Regions from separate parts of the Sphingomonas sp. FW306-05-A genome, predicted to be linked through region 3. Evidence: riboswitches for the same ligand, from Rfam matches in the RefSeq annotation. Region 3 holds a riboswitch; each other region holds the start of a gene.
The links. Region 3 has a riboswitch for cobalamin ahead of AC3WJR_RS07675 (TonB-dependent receptor). Riboswitches for the same ligand answer to the same signal wherever they lie in the genome.

Region 1 (5,001 bases), 360 kb from region 3:
ACTGCTGGCGGAACGACGTCAGGATGTCGCCGGGTTGATCACCGTCGCGGCCAATCTCGACCTCGCGCAATGGGTCCGCGCCCGGCATTTGACCCCGCTGTCCCGCTCGATCGATCCCGCGACGGATGCGGCTGTGATTTCGAACCTGCCACAGATTCACTTCGTCGGGTCGGAGGACAAGGTCGTCGACTCGTCGGTCGCGCGGAGCTTCGTCGCCCGGATGGGGCCCACCACGCATGCGTCCATCGTCATCGTTGCCGGCCAGGATCACGGCAGCGGCTGGGCGAGTCGCTGGCCGGCGCTCGCCGCGCGAAGCGAGCTTTCGCAGATCGCAGGATGGCGCTGACATGAGAGGGCTAATCGGATGACCGACGCACTTGCGCCCTCAATTCTCGTCGTCGGCGATGCGATGGTCGATCGCTACATAATCGGCGAAACCACCCGAATCTCGCCCGAAGCCCCCGTGCCCGTCATCAGGGCGGCGCGCGAAGATATCCGTCCCGGTGGTGCGGCGAACGTGGCGGCGAACGTGGTAGCGCTGGGACAACGCTGCACCCTGCTGACAATCTGCGGGGACGATGCTGCCGGGCAGGACCTTGGTCGGATGATGGAACACTACAAGGTGGTGCTCGACTGCGTCTTCGACCCGGGACGACACACCACGCAGAAGACCCGCGTGATATCGGGCGTGCAGCAGATCGCGCGGATCGACCATGACGGCAGCGTCGGCGAAGCCGCGCGAAACGAACTTGCGCGGCGCTTCGAGGCACGGTTGGACGGCGTCCGCGCGGTTATCTTCTCCGACTATGATAAAGGCGCACTCACCGATCTGCCGACGTTGTTGGCAATCGCGCGGGAGCACGGCGTACCGACGTTCGTCGACCCGAAGTGCGCCGACCGCGCGCGGTACACGGGCGCATTCCTGCTCAAACCCAACGCGCGCGAATTTCACGCGCTATTCGGCGACTGCGCCGACGACCGCATCGCTGATCGCGCCGCAACCGTGCTCGACGCGATGGCGCTGGAATATCTCGTCGTGACGCGCGGGGCGAAGGGCATTTTGATGGTGTCGCGCGATGGCGACGTCGTCGACCATCCGACCGAGGCTTTGCAGGTCTTCGACGTGACGGGCGCAGGCGACACCATCATGGCGGCGCTCGTCGTCGGAATCGTCGAGGGTCTGCCGATCGCCGCAGCGATTGATCAGGCGAACGTCGCCGCGGGCATCGCGGTTTCCCGCCCGGGAACCTGCGTCGTCTCGCGCGGTGACCTGGAAGAACGGTTGTACCGCCGCGACCATGCCATGACCAAGCTGGTGCCGTTGCCGCTGCTCGCCGCAAAGCTCGCGCATGCGCGCGAGACGGGCGCGCGGATCGTGTTCGCCAACGGGTGTTTCGACGTGCTTCACGCCGGACATGTCCGACTGCTCGACCTGGCGCGACGACAGGGCGACGTGCTGGTCGTCGGGCTTAACGACGACGCATCGGTCACGCGCCTGAAAGGCCCGACGCGACCGGTCAACGCTTTGGCTGATCGCGCCGAGGTCCTGAGCGGACTAGCTTCGGTCGATCACGTCGTCGCGTTCGAGCAGGACACGCCGCTCGAGCTGATCCGCGTCATCAGGCCGGACGTTCTCGTCAAAGGCGGCGACTATGCGCTGCATGATATCGTCGGCGCGGATCTGGTACGGTCCGGCGGGGGCACGGTGTTCATCGCACCGATGCTGGCCGGGCGGTCGACCACCGCGATCCTGCGCGAGGGGACACGCCTTACCGATCCAACGACAAGCGAATTGGCAAGTCCGGCGGTCTGCGCTACAGTCATAGTCGAGAACCGTTAAACGGTTCTCGTTGATCGCGCCGGTGCCCCGCGAGGGGCTTGAATGGGAATGCGGTGCGGGGGCTTCCCCCAAATCCGCGGCTGTCCCTGCAACTGTAAGCGGTGAGCGAAAGCGTCATGCCCCCTCCACTCGGAGCGGGCGGCCACTGGACTGCACCGGTCTTCGGACCGGACGTCTGGGAAGGCGATGCTCGAGCGATGACCCGCGAGCCAGGAGACCTGCCGGCGATAAGGTCGCTCTTGCCTTGGCCCAGGGGATGGCCGCGGCACGGTTCTCCGTCTGAGCGACGAGCCTATGCGGCTGGGGCTGCATCGGTGCGTGGCTCGGGCGGCATTCGGCGCTCGTCCGCCGTCGCGCGCCGTCCGTAATCGGCCCCTTCCGTTCGTTGCTGTCGCGCCGCGGGGAAGAGCATGTCCGATCTATCCAAAGTTCCCGTCACCATCGTCACCGGCTTCCTGGGAGCAGGCAAGACGACGTTGATCAGCCATCTGATCCGTTCCGCTGGTGGCAGACGCCTCGCGGTCGTGGTCAACGAATTCGGCACCCTCGGGGTCGATGGCGACATCCTGAAGGGCTGCGCGATCCCCGATTGCCCGGCGGAGAACATCGTCGAGCTTGCCAATGGCTGTATCTGCTGCACGGTCGCGGACGATTTCATCCCGACGATCGAAACGTTGCTCGCGCTCGATCCCCGGCCCGACCATATCCTGATCGAGACATCGGGGCTGGCATTGCCAAAGCCTTTGCTCAAGGCATTCGACTGGCCTGCGATCCGGTCGCGGATTACCGTCGATGGGGTCATCACGCTCGCCGACGCGGAGGCCGTCGCGGCGGGGCGGTTCGCGCCCGACCTGGATGCGATCGATGCGCAGCGCGCGGCTGACCCCAGTATCGACCACGAGACGCCCTTGTCCGAAGTGTTCGAGGATCAGCTCGCGTGCGCGGACCTGGTGCTGCTGACTAAATGCGACCTCGCCGGGGTAGACGCGGTTGTGGTTGCGCGCAAGTTGATCGCTGCCGAGATGCGACGCACGCTCCCCGTGATTGAGCTCGTCGACGGCGTGATCGATCCGCGGATCGTGCTCGGGCTGGGTGCCGCGGCGGAGGACGATATCGCCGCGCGCCCGTCGCATCATGACGGCGAGGATGAGCATGAGCATGACGACTTCGACAGCATCGTCGTGGCATGGCCCGAGATTGCCGACCCCGCCGAACTGGCATCGCGGATCGAGGCGCTTGCTGCGCAGGGCGACGTGCTGCGGGTCAAGGGGTATGCGGCAGTGGCAGGGAAACCGATGCGGTTGCTCGTGCAGGCGGTCGGGGCGCGGGTGCGGACGCATTATGATCGGCTGTGGCGCAGCGACGAAGCGCGCACGTCGCAACTCGTGGTGATTGCAGAGCGCGATCGGCTGGATCCTGTGGCAATCAGGGCGGCGCTGATCGGCTGAGCGACGATGCACGTCGCCTTTCGCGAAACGCATGGCATCGACGACGCGGCGACCCCGCGCGATCTGGGGCAGGATGCCGCGGATCTAGTAGTGCTGTCCTTCTCGGACAGCGATCTCGGCGCGTTCGCGGCTGGATGGCGGGCGGCGGGGCCTGCGCTGCCGACGCTGCGGCTCGCCAATCTCGCCGAGCTGACGCATCCGCTTTCGGTCGATACCTATGTCGAACGGACGCTCGGTGCGGCCAGGGGGATCCTAATCCGGTTGATCGGGGGTACCGCTTATTGGTCTTACGGCGTCCAGCAGGTCGCCGCGCTCGCCCGGCAGCGCGGGATCGCACTGGCGGTGCTGCCCGCGGACGGGCGCGTGGATGCGCGGCTGGATGCGGCCTCGACGCTGCCCGTCGCGACGCTGCGAAGACTGGCGGGGCTGTGCGATCTTGGCGGCGCACACGCTGCACGGGCCGCGATCGAGGGACTCGCGGCAGCGGCGGGGCTGGCTGACGACCTTGCCGCGACCCCGCCAGTGATCGCAGCGGTTGGTGGGTGGCAACCCGACACGGGGGCCTCCTGCCCCGCCGCGTTCGCGATCACGGCGCGCAAGCCGCGGGTGCTGCTGGTCTTCTATCGATCGTACCTGCTGGCCGCCGATGTCGCGCCGATTGCGGCGCTGCACGCGGCGTTCGCCGCCAAGGGATATGACGCGATCGGGCTGTTCGTCCCCTCGCTCAAGGAGGCAGGCGCGCGCGGCTGGATCGCTCGGTGGGTGGCGGCGCTGGGGCCGGTTGCGATGGTCAACGCGACCGCTTTCTCGGCGAGCGATGCGGCGGGCGTGACGCCGCTCGACGGGGCCGGGGTGCCGGTGTTTCAGGTGGCGCTGGCGACGTCGGATCGCGCGGCTTGGCTGGACGCGCCGCGCGGGTTGTCTCCGGCGGATCTGGCGATGCATGTCGTTCTGCCTGAGGTGGATGGGCGCGTCTTTGCAGGCGTTGCGAGCTTCAAGGAGGCCGCGCCGCGCGACGCCGATCTGCAATATGCGCGGCGCGAGCACCGGCCTGATCCGGCGCGGATCATAGCGATCGTTGCACAGGTGGACGGGTGGGCGCGGCTTGCCGCCACGCCGGTTGCGGAACGACGGATCGCGATCGTTCTGTCGACCTATCCCGGCAAGGCGCATCAGATGGCGCATGCGGTGGGGCTCGATGCGATTGCGTCGGTGGGCGCTATGCTGGGGGATCTGGCGGTGGCGGGCTATGCGGTCGATCCGGCGAAAGTGACGAACGTTGCGGGTGATGTTCTCGATAATACAATGACTTGGGCGGTTGCGGCCTACCGCAAGGCATTGGCCGACCTTCCGGCACGACTGCAGGCCGACCTGTGCGACGCCTGGGGCTTGCCGGAGACCGACCGTGCCGTCCGCGGCGATGCCTTCCATTTTGCGGCGATCGACACCGGCGCTGGCCTGATCGCGCTTCAGCCCGAACGCGGCGATCCGCAGATGCGGGCCGAGCGATATCACGATCTTACGCGCTGCCCGCGGCATGGGTATGTCGCCTTCTATCTGTGGCTGCGGACGCTTGGGATCGATGCGCTGGTGCATGTCGGTGCGCATGGGACGCTCGAATGGCTGCCCGGCAAGGCGGTTGCGCTGTCGGACGACTGCTGGCCCGCCGCGCTTACGGGCGCGATGCCGGTCATTTATCCGTTCATTGTCAAC
Region 2 (5,001 bases), on a different contig from region 3:
CGTCGATGCCCCCGTGAACGGCCGGGTCGGCGCGCGCTATCAGGTCGCTGAGCATGTCGCGCTCCACGCCAATTGGGGGGAGAGCTTCCTGCTCAACTCGGGCACCGACCGGTTCGGCACCGGCTTCGGGCCGGAGACGGGCAAGGGCTATGAAGTCGGGGTCTCCGGGGCTTGGCGCGGGATCGACGTCGCGGCAACGTGGTTCGACATCACCAAACGCGGCATCCTCACCAACGACCCGACCGACCCCGGCTATCTCGCGCCGGTCGGGCAATTGTCGAGCAAGGGCATCGAACTCGACGGATCGCTCAAGCTGGGGCCGCGCTGGCAGGTCGTCGCCAATTACGCCTGGACTCGCGCGCGCACCGACGACGCCACCTTCGCGACCGACCGCGTGCTCAACGTGCCCGAGCATAGCGGCGGCGTGTTCGTGCTCGGGCGGTTCGGTCCCACGCCCGGGCTCGGCCTGTCGGGGAGCGCGGGGGTGGCCTATGTCGGCGACCGTGCGGGCGCGATCGATGCGAGCGGGCTGGTGCTGCCGGGTTACGTGAAGGCCAAGGCGTCCGCCGAATACGGCGTGTCGCGGCATGTCTCGCTTCGGGTCGAAGCGGACAATCTGTTCGATGCGCGTTATGCACAAAGTTCGTACAGCCCGGTGTGGGTGTTTCCTGGTTCGCCGCGGACGGTGCGGTTCAGCGTTCAGGTTCACGGCTAGGCCAAGGTGTTTCGAGGGTGATCGCCAGCCTGTTCGGTCGCCCGAACCCATCGGGGCGCTTGTTCCTGCTCGCCACCCCCAATCCGTTCGGGCTGAGCGAAGTCGAAGCCCCTCTCCCCCGCAAGCCTCGGTTTGCGTGGTGGGCGGCCCTTCGACTGCGCTTAGGGCGAACGGTAGTGGGAGGGGCCGGACTCCCAAGACCGTCGCCCTCTCAGCCGGGAAACCGCTGCAACGGAAGCACCAGCCCCGCCGCGACGAAATAGGTCGCATCGACTTGCCCCGCCACCGCCTGGTTGAGCCGCCCCGCCGCATCGCGGAAGCTGCGGCCGAGCGGATGATCGGGGACGATCCCCATCCCCACCTCGTTCGTCACGATCACGATCGGCAGCGGACTCCCCGCGATGGCACCCAGCAGATCGTCCGTCGCCCCCGCAATGTCATGCTCGCCGAGCATCAGGTTGGACAGCCACAGCGTCAGGCAATCGACCAGCACCGCGCCCGTCTCGACCGAAGCGATCGCCGCGGGCAGCGCGAGCGGGCACTCCACCGTGCGCCAACGTTCGCCCCGGTCGGCGCGGTGCCGCGCGATCCGGTCCGCCATCTCGCCGTCGCGGCCCTCGGCGGTGGCGAGATAGGCGAGCGGTCCCGCGCAGGCCTCCGCCGTTTGCTGCGCCAAGCGGCTCTTGCCAGAGCGGGCACCGCCCAGGAATAGTGTCGTCCGTGTCACATCTTGCCCTTGCCCAAAGCGCGCTCTAGACGCGCCGATGCGACAGGTTCCCAGAGATGGGATGAAAAGGGAACCCGGAAGCGCGCGGGCACGCGCGTCATCCGGGGCTGTCCCCGCAACTGTGACCGGCGAGTCTTGCTCCATTCGTGCGCCACTGGATCTCCGGATTCGGGAAGGCCGAGCCAGACGACGACCCGGGAGCCAGGAGACCTGCCTGTCGCGGTTGTCCTTCGTCCGGCCGGGGTGTGCCGCGCGATCGAGGTTTTCCTCGTGAGACGACGTGGTTGGGGTCGTGCGCGGGGCGGAAAGCGGAATTCCGATTCAGCGCCGTGCGTGCCCCCGTAGCTGTTGCGAAGGGGAAAATCCGTGAAGACCTGTGCCTATCTGATCCTGTTGCCGAGCATCGCCGCCGCCGCGCCCGTGTTTGCCGAGAGCGCGCAATCCACCGCCACGCTGGAGCAAGCCGCTAACGCATCGCAGGATATCGTCGTCACCGCCAACCGCGCGGCGCGCCCGGCGGAGACCGTCGGCCAGTCGGTCACGGTGCTCGACACCGCGACGATCACCGAGCGCCAGGCGGTCGTTGTGTCCGACCTGCTGCGCCAGACGCCCGGCGTCACCGTTGTGCGCAACGGCGGGATCGGCACGACCACCTCGGTCAGCATCCGCGGCGCGGACAGCGACCAGACCGTCGCGCTGATCGATGGGATCAAGCTCAACGATCCCTCCGCCCCCGGTGGCGGGTTCAACTTCGGCAATCTGCTGATCGGCAACATCCAGCGGATCGAAGTGCTGCGCGGCGCGCAATCGGTGCTGTGGGGCAGCCAGGCGATCGGCGGCGTCGTCAATCTCATCACCCGCCAGCCGACCGAGCAGATCGCGATCAACGCGCGCGCCGAGGGCGGCGGCTATGGCACCGCGCAGGGGTTCGCCAACGTCTCGGGCAAGGTCGGGCCGGTCTCGGCAAGCCTCGGCGGCGGCTATTACAGCACCGACGGGATCTCGGCCTATGCCCCGGGCACCGAGCGGGACGGGTACCGCAACTATGCCGCAAACGGCAGCCTGGGGATCGCGCTGGCCCGCGACGTCTCGGTCGACCTGCGCGGTTTCTATACCAACAGCCGGACCGACATCGACGGTTTCCCGCCGCCCAACTTCACCTTCGGCGACACGCGCGAATATGGCGATGTGGAGCAATGGCTGGGCTATGCCGGGCTCAACGCCGCCTTGTTCGACGGGCGTCTGCGCAACCGCTTCGGTTATGCGCATACCGACACCGACCGGCGCAACATCGACCCCGATGGCGACCCGACCGAGACGTTCCGCGGGATCGGCCGCAACGACCGGCTGGAATATCAGGGGACCGCGAACGTCACCTCGGCGGTGTTCGCGACCTTCGGCGCGGAGCGGGAAGTGTCGCGCTTTTCCTCGTCGAGCTACGGCGGGCCGGTCACGCGCGGCCGGGCGCGGCTGTTCAGCGTTTACGGCCAGTTGGCCGTCACCCCGATCACCGGGCTGACCGCGACGGGCGGCGTGCGGCATGACGACCACAATGTGTTCGGCGGCGCGACGACCTTTTCGGGCAGCGGCGTCTATTCGCCCAATGGCGGCGCGACCACCCTGCGCGCGAGCTATTCGGAAGGCTTCAAGGCGCCGACGCTGTACCAGTTGCAGAGCGAATACGGGAACACGGCGCTGCGCCCGGAACGCTCGGACGGCTGGGATGCCGGGGTAACGCAAAAGGCGCTGAACGGCGCGGTCGAAGCGAGCGCGACCTACTTCCGTCGCAACTCGTCCGATCTCATCACCTTCGTGTCATGCGACGCGGCCCTGACCGGGATTTGTGCCGATCGCCCGTTCGGCACCTATGACAATATCGCACGAACTCGGGCGCAGGGGGTGGAACTGACGCTGCTGTTGCGTCCGGTCGAGCCGCTGACGGTGAGCGCGAGCTACACCTATCTCGATGCGGTCGACCGTTCCGCCGGCACCGCCACCTTTGGGCGCAAGCTGGCGCGGCGGCCGAACCAGAGCATCACGGTCAACGCCGATTACCGCTGGAGCTTCGGGCTGACGACCGGCGCGACGCTGACGTCGGTCGGGGACAGTTTCGACAACGCATCGAACGCGCGGCGGCTCGATGGTTATGTGCTGGGTGACGTGCGCGCGTCCTTCCCGGTTACGAAGAAGGTCGAGGTGTTCGGGCGGGTCGAGAACGTGTTCGATACGAAATACCAGACGATCTACCAATATGGTCAGCCCGGCCGCGCTGCCTTCGGCGGCGTCCGCCTGACGTATTGAGCGTTGCGCGCGCGCGATCTTGCCCTGTTCCACGCGCACGGCGGGCGCGTGGACGCCGCGCGTGCAATGTTCGGCGGAGACGAATGGATCGACCTGTCGACCGGGATCGCGCCCTGGGCGTGGCCGGTCGCGGACGTGCAGCTCGGGTGGGAGCAGCTCCCCGAACCGGGCGCGATCGCGGCGCTAGAGGCAGCCGCGGCGGAGGCGTTCGGGGTAGCCGATCCGGCGCGGGTCGTCGCGGTGCCGGGGAGCGACCTCGCGATGCGGCTGCTCGCGCCGGTGATCGCTGCGCGGCGGCCGTGCGTGGTGCGGCCGGGCTATGCGGGGCATCTCGCGGCATGGCCTGACGCGGTGGCGATCTTCGCGGACGCGCTGCGTGGCGTTGCGAGCGGTTCCCCCGCGCGGGAGCATGGCGGCGTGGGGGACGCCGACCTGCTCGTCCTCGCCAGCCCGGCCAACCCGGATGGACGCGTCACCGATCCCGCGCTGCTCCGCACCCTGGCGCAGCGGATGACCGTGGTGGTCGACGAAGCCTATGCCGACCCCGCGCCGGGCCTGTGCCCGGATGCCGACGACCGCCTCGTCGTGTTGCGCTCGTTCGGGAAATTCTACGGCCTGCCCGGGCTTCGGCTAGGGTTCGTCATCGCAGGAACCGATCATGCGCCGCGACTGCGGGCGTTGCTCGGCGACTGGCCGGTGTCGTCCGCGGCGATCGCGATCGGCACCGCGGCGTATCGCGACCAGCACTGGCACCGCGCACAACAGGCGCGCATCACCGAGACGGGCGGCTTGCTCGACGAAGTGCTGCGCGATGCGGACCTCGACGTCGTCGGCCACGCACCGCTGTTCCGGCTGATTGCATGCGACGGTGCGACAAAGCTGTTCGAAACGCTCGCGCATCATGCCATCCTGACTCGTCCCTTCGCCGACCAGCCCGACCGGCTGCGCATCGGCCTGCCGCGCGGTGCGGCAGGTCTCGTCCGTCTCGCCACCGCGCTCGAGGAGTTCATCCGATGACGACCGAAACCCCGGAAGATTTTGCCCGCCACAACGCCCGCAGCAAGCGCATCGCCGCCGCGCGCGAGCGGATGCAGGCGCGCCGCACGCTCGAACGCGGGCTGCTGATCGTCCACACCGGCAACGGCAAGGGCAAGTCCTCGTCCGCGTTCGGGATGGCGATCCGCAGCATCGGCTGGGGGATGAAGGTCGCGATCCTGCAATATGTGAAGGGCAAGTGGGAGACGGGCGAGCGCAACTT
Region 3 (5,001 bases):
ATAGGCTGCGAGGGTGGCGGTGCCGCGACCATCAAGGAACACCGCCTTGCCGCCGACTTCAACCTGATCGCCCACCGCGTTGCTGAACTGCACCTGCCCGGTCGAATAGGTGGTAAGCGTCCCCAGCGGGTCCACGCCGGTAGCATATTGCGCATAAAGCGAAACCGTCGGGATCGGCTGATAGACGCTCCCGACCCGCCAGGTCACATTGTGCAGCCGCTTGTCGAGCGCGAACGTCTCGGTGCTTGCGCCGCCTGGATAGTCGATCGACCAGCGGCGGATCTTGTCGCGCTCGTAGCGCACGCCACCGACGATCGAGACGTGCGTGCCGAGCTTCAGCCGGTCCTCGGCGAAGACCGCATATTCGTTGGTGCGCGTACGATAGCGCGGTGCGATCCCCTGCGTATCGACGATCAGACCGGGATTGAACGCGAAGGGATCGACCTCCGAAGCCTGGGGATCAGACCCGAAATTGTGGGAGTAGGTGAGTTTGATGAGGTTGACGTCAAAGCCCACGACAAAGTCGTTGCGGACGCCATCGGCGACGTCCGTCCTGAGCGTCACGCTGCCCTGATCGCCCCACTGCGTCTGGTCGTGGACGATCCCGGTCATGTCGGTGCGGAGGATGCGGCCGGGTGTGCCGGCGTTGCCACTGCCGTTGGAACAGACGCCTTCTGCGGCGATCCAGCAATAGCTTTCGAGATTGAGCCACGACCGTTTGGAGGTCAGGCGATAGGCCTGGTTGCTGACGCTGACCGCATCGCTTGGCGTCCAGTCGACCTGCAGGCTGGTGCGGTTGTCGCGGTAGCGAATATAGCCGTCGCGCGTGTTGTAGTTTCGCTCCCGGATGCGGTCGTCGAGCCGTCCGTCGATCAGCGGCGTACCGAAATAGCGCATCGGCTTCTGGTCGCCATAATCGTCTCGCGCGGTGACGACGAGCGTGTCGGTCGGTGCCCAGCGCAGCGTCCCCGACACGGCATGGCTGCGCGACTGGCCACGATCGACATAGCCGTCGGAGCGGCGGTAGCTGCCGTCGATACGATAGGACAGGCGCTCGGTGATCGGCCCCCCTGCATCGGCCGCCACATGGAAGCTGTTCTGCGAGCCATAGCCGATCTCGCCTTCCATTTGCGTACGCTGCGTATCGGGTTTGCGCATCAGGACATTCACCGCGCCGCCAAGCGCGCCCTGGCCGTAGAGCACCGAGGCCGGACCACTCAGGATGTCGATCCGTTCGACCATCCACGGATCGGTCGGAAAGGTGATCGTGCCCGCAGCCGGGAACAGCCGTACGCCGTCGATCAGTTGGAGCACGGATCCCTGACCGCTAAAGCCCCGCGCGGCGAGCGCGGTGCCGCCATTGCCGGGATTGCCAGCGTTGCTGATGCCCGGTGCGCGGCTCGTCGCGTCGATCACCGACATGTCGCCGCGCGCGCGGATCGTGGCGCCATCGATGACCGAGATCGTCGCGGGGGTCTCGAGCGGCGTGAGGCGCAGGCGGCTGCCGGTCTGATTTGGCGTGGTTAGCGTGACTTGGGCATGCTGGCCGACAACCAGGATGTCCTCGGCGTCGGAAGCAGGCGCGGACTGGGCCGTGAGCGGTGCTGCGAGAACAGGCGATAGCAAAGCGCCCGCGAACGCGAGGCGAGAAGACAGGAACGGCAATATGGTAACCCCCGGGCGTCGAGCGAACCCGGCAGGGACCTCCCGCGAACGGCCGACATCCGCGCCAGCCGGACGCCATCGCGACCGGCACGCATGCCCGTGCGGTCCCCACCGCACACGTCGTCGCTCGACGGAGTACCGTGCCGCGGCCACCCCCTGGGCCAGGCAAGAGCGACCAGACGCCGGCAGGTCTCCTGGCTCACGGGTCATCACACGATGCACGGCCTTCCCAGGCCTTGCGTGACATCACGACCGGCCCAGTGGCTGCTCCTTCCGAACAAGGAAGAAGCGAAATGCATCGCGCTCGCCGCTTACAGTTGCAGGGACAGCCTCGGCTTCAGGTGGCGAGCCACCCTCACCGCGTTCCCTTTTAAGCCCCTTTCGGGGCACCGACGCGATCATGCCGGCCTCTTCACTTGGAACAGGTCAGCGGAGACTGTGTATCCTGACGAAGATCATCCGGCAATCGGTCGAAGCGACTATTGCAACGGCCCAGACGGAAACTCGGTGGTCCTCAACAAATAGTGAGAGTTGGGAACGGGCGCATGCATCACGATGTCAAGGTCTGGGGCATTGCTGCATTACGGAGTACCTGACCCGACACCGCCTCAGCCTTGGTCGGCAAACCGAACACTGAAATCGAATGCTCTATTGTCAGCGTGTCACGGACTCACTCCAGTTGTGCGCGACTAGTCGCGTGCAGACGACGATGTCCCAAATGCAGGTATTCCTCGATTAGTCTGCTACCGGCCAAGACGTATTTGCTGATGGCATCCCGCCTGATACGTATCATCGTCGCAACTCATTACGAGGTCACCGCGATGAACGGCATGGATATTGACACGGTCATCCATGACACACGCGTGGTGGGGGAGCGTAAGCTGTCGCGTGGCTTCATCGAGCGTATGAACACCATTCGTCTAGGGTGTAAGCGCCACGATCTGCGCTTGGCCTGTTGGCGGGAATTGAAACATCGAGGGCGCGGAGTCGCGTCGCAAGAGGGACGCCCGATTGGGCACCCTATTCTCAACTTATACGTGGTCGGTTTCTAATGTTCTAAATCTCGTCACCATATTGAAAACTGCTTTTCAAAATGGTGACCCCTACGGGAATCGAACCCGTGCTTCAGCCGTGAAAGGGCCGCGTCCTAACCGCTAGACGAAGGGGCCGTCCCCGATTGCTCGGGAAGCGAAGGGCCGGTTAGGCAAAGTCTGCGCGGCGGTCAAGCGCTTTACGCATCAATTTGCCCATGCTGCGTCATCGAGGTGTAATTCTGCGGATGGTCGCGTGCCCCAGTCGTCCAGTTTAGCGCGCCCTGCGAGCCACAGGCGGCGGTGGGGCGGGGCGCCGAGCAGGGCCTGGCCCAGCAGCCCTTCTGCTGCGCGAAACGCGACCGTCTTGAGCGTTCCGCCTCCGTCCCCGGAAACAATCGCCCGGACATGCCCGTTGCCGACGATGTCGGCCTTGATCACGCGGACCGGTCCCGCGACGATTCGCGGTTGCGGCCAGCCCATGCCGTAGGGGCCGCCCGCTTCCATCGCAGCGACCAGTTCCGGGTTCACGCCCGCGGTCGTCAGCACCGCGTCGAGCAAGAGGGCGCGGTCGCCCATGGCGCGCGTGACCGCTGCGTCGAGCCGGTCGCTCAGGAAGTCGTCGAGAAGCGCGATTCGGTCTTCGGCAATCGTCAGCCCTGCCGCCATGGCGTGCCCGCCACCCGCGACGAGCAGCTCCGAGTCCTTTGCCGCCAGCACTGCCGCGCCAAGGTCGACCCCCGGGATCGATCGGCCCGATCCTTTGCCCATCCCGGCATCGTCGATCGCAATCACGAGCGCCGGGCGTCCGTATTTCTCCTTCAACCGTCCCGCGACAATGCCGATGACGCCGGGGTGCCAGCCATGCCCCGCGACGACGAGCACCGCACGGTTGCTCTTGGACTGCGCGATGATATCCGCGGCTTCCTGGACGATCGCCTCGATCGCGCGGCGTTCCTCGTTGAGCCTATCCAGTTCGACCGCGATCGCATCCGCCTCGGCCTGATCGCGGGTGGTGAGCAGCCGCACGCCGAGATCGGACTTGCCGACTCGCCCGCCCGCATTGATGCGCGGTCCGAGTGCGAAGCCGAGATCGCTGCACGTAGGGGCGCGCGTGAGACGCGAAGCGGTAATGAGCGCGTTCAGCCCGATATTGCGACGCTGCGCCATCACCTTCAGGCCCTGCGCGACGAATGCGCGGTTGAGGCCCTTGAGTTGTGCCACGTCCGCGACCGTGCCGAGCGCGACAAGGTCGAGCAGATCGAGCAAGCGTGGTTCGGTACGGGTCTCGAAATAGCCGCGTGCGCGCAATGTGCGCACCAGCGCCGCGGCGAGCAGGAAGGCAACGCCAACGGCGGCGAGGTGACCGTGCGCCGCGCCATCGGTCTCGTCGAGACGGTTCGGATTGACCAACGCATGCGTCAGCGGCAGCGCGGCGGCACATTTGTGGTGGTCGACGACGACGACGTCGACCCCGGCTTCGCGCGCGGTCGCGAGCGCGTCGAACGCCTGTGCGCCGCAATCGACGGTGATGATCAGGCTTGCGCCCTCATCGTGCAGTCGGACCATCGCGGGACCGGTCGGACCGTACCCTTCGGTCAGGCGATCGGGAATATAGGGGCGGGCCTCTGTCCCAAGATCGCGCAGCAGCAGGATGACGAGTGCGGCGGACGTGGCCCCGTCGACGTCGTAATCGCCGAACACTGCGACCTGTTCACCTGCCACGACCGCATCGGCTAGCCGGTTCGCGGCCTTGTCCATGTCCTGGAAGATCGACGGGTCGGGCATGAAGCCACGGATGCTCGGTGCCTTGTACAGCGCGATGTCGTCACGCGAACACCCGCGCGCGAGCAGCAGTTGGGTGACGAGGTCGTCGGGCGCGAAGCCCGGGTCGCGGGCGTCGGTTTCGAGCAAACGCCAGCGCCAGGGCTGGCCGAGGATCGAGCGGTCAATATTGAGGACGGTGTTCACGGCCTCGCTGTAGGGGATCGGGCCGGGCGCGCAAAGGCCGCGACGCGGTTGACCGATCAGGACTTGATCCAGCTGCCTTCGCGAAACCATTTGGTGATGATGTATTTTGTGCCCCCGGTGACGGGCATACCCTCATGCAGCGTGTCGGTATTCGGGCTGCCGTCGGGGCGCATGTTGTTCCACGCGAGCAGCAAGCCGCGTTTGGGCGCGATCCGCACGCCGATCAGCGGGAACCACGTCGCCCCACCCTCGTCGACGTCGTTGAGGTAGATCATCGCAGTCCAGGTCCGTTGCCCGCCGCTTTCGATCATCTTGGGCCAGTAGGGCTGGTCCT

Region 1: linked by a shared signal. The riboswitch ahead of cobW (cobalamin biosynthesis protein CobW) and the one ahead of AC3WJR_RS07675 (TonB-dependent receptor) in region 3 are both predicted to bind cobalamin.
Region 2: linked by a shared signal. The riboswitch ahead of AC3WJR_RS16520 (TonB-dependent receptor plug domain-containing protein) and the one ahead of AC3WJR_RS07675 (TonB-dependent receptor) in region 3 are both predicted to bind cobalamin.

Annotation. Positions count from the first base shown of each region.
Region 1 covers NZ_JBYSXN010000001.1:1,318,159-1,323,159, reverse strand. The annotation lists gene AC3WJR_RS06095 (hypothetical protein) at 1-346, shown strand, start outside; gene rfaE2 (D-glycero-beta-D-manno-heptose 1-phosphate adenylyltransferase) at 365-1,840, shown strand; cobalamin riboswitch at 1,844-2,080, shown strand; gene cobW (cobalamin biosynthesis protein CobW) at 2,251-3,288, shown strand; gene cobN (cobaltochelatase subunit CobN) at 3,295-5,001, shown strand, end outside.
Region 2 covers NZ_JBYSXN010000003.1:40,402-45,402, reverse strand. The annotation lists gene AC3WJR_RS16530 (TonB-dependent siderophore receptor) at 1-715, shown strand, start outside; gene cobU (bifunctional adenosylcobinamide kinase/adenosylcobinamide-phosphate guanylyltransferase) at 927-1,442, opposite strand; cobalamin riboswitch at 1,470-1,674, shown strand; gene AC3WJR_RS16520 (TonB-dependent receptor plug domain-containing protein) at 1,809-3,743, shown strand; gene AC3WJR_RS16515 (aminotransferase class I/II-fold pyridoxal phosphate-dependent enzyme) at 3,747-4,760, shown strand; gene cobO (cob(I)yrinic acid a,c-diamide adenosyltransferase) at 4,757-5,001, shown strand, end outside.
Region 3 covers NZ_JBYSXN010000001.1:1,682,167-1,687,167, reverse strand. The annotation lists gene AC3WJR_RS07675 (TonB-dependent receptor) at 1-1,626, opposite strand, end outside; cobalamin riboswitch at 1,833-2,072, opposite strand; gene AC3WJR_RS07670 (hypothetical protein) at 2,433-2,717, shown strand; tRNA gene AC3WJR_RS07665 (tRNA-Glu) at 2,760-2,834, opposite strand; gene recJ (single-stranded-DNA-specific exonuclease RecJ) at 2,904-4,667, opposite strand; gene AC3WJR_RS07655 (prolyl hydroxylase family protein) at 4,724-5,001, opposite strand, start outside.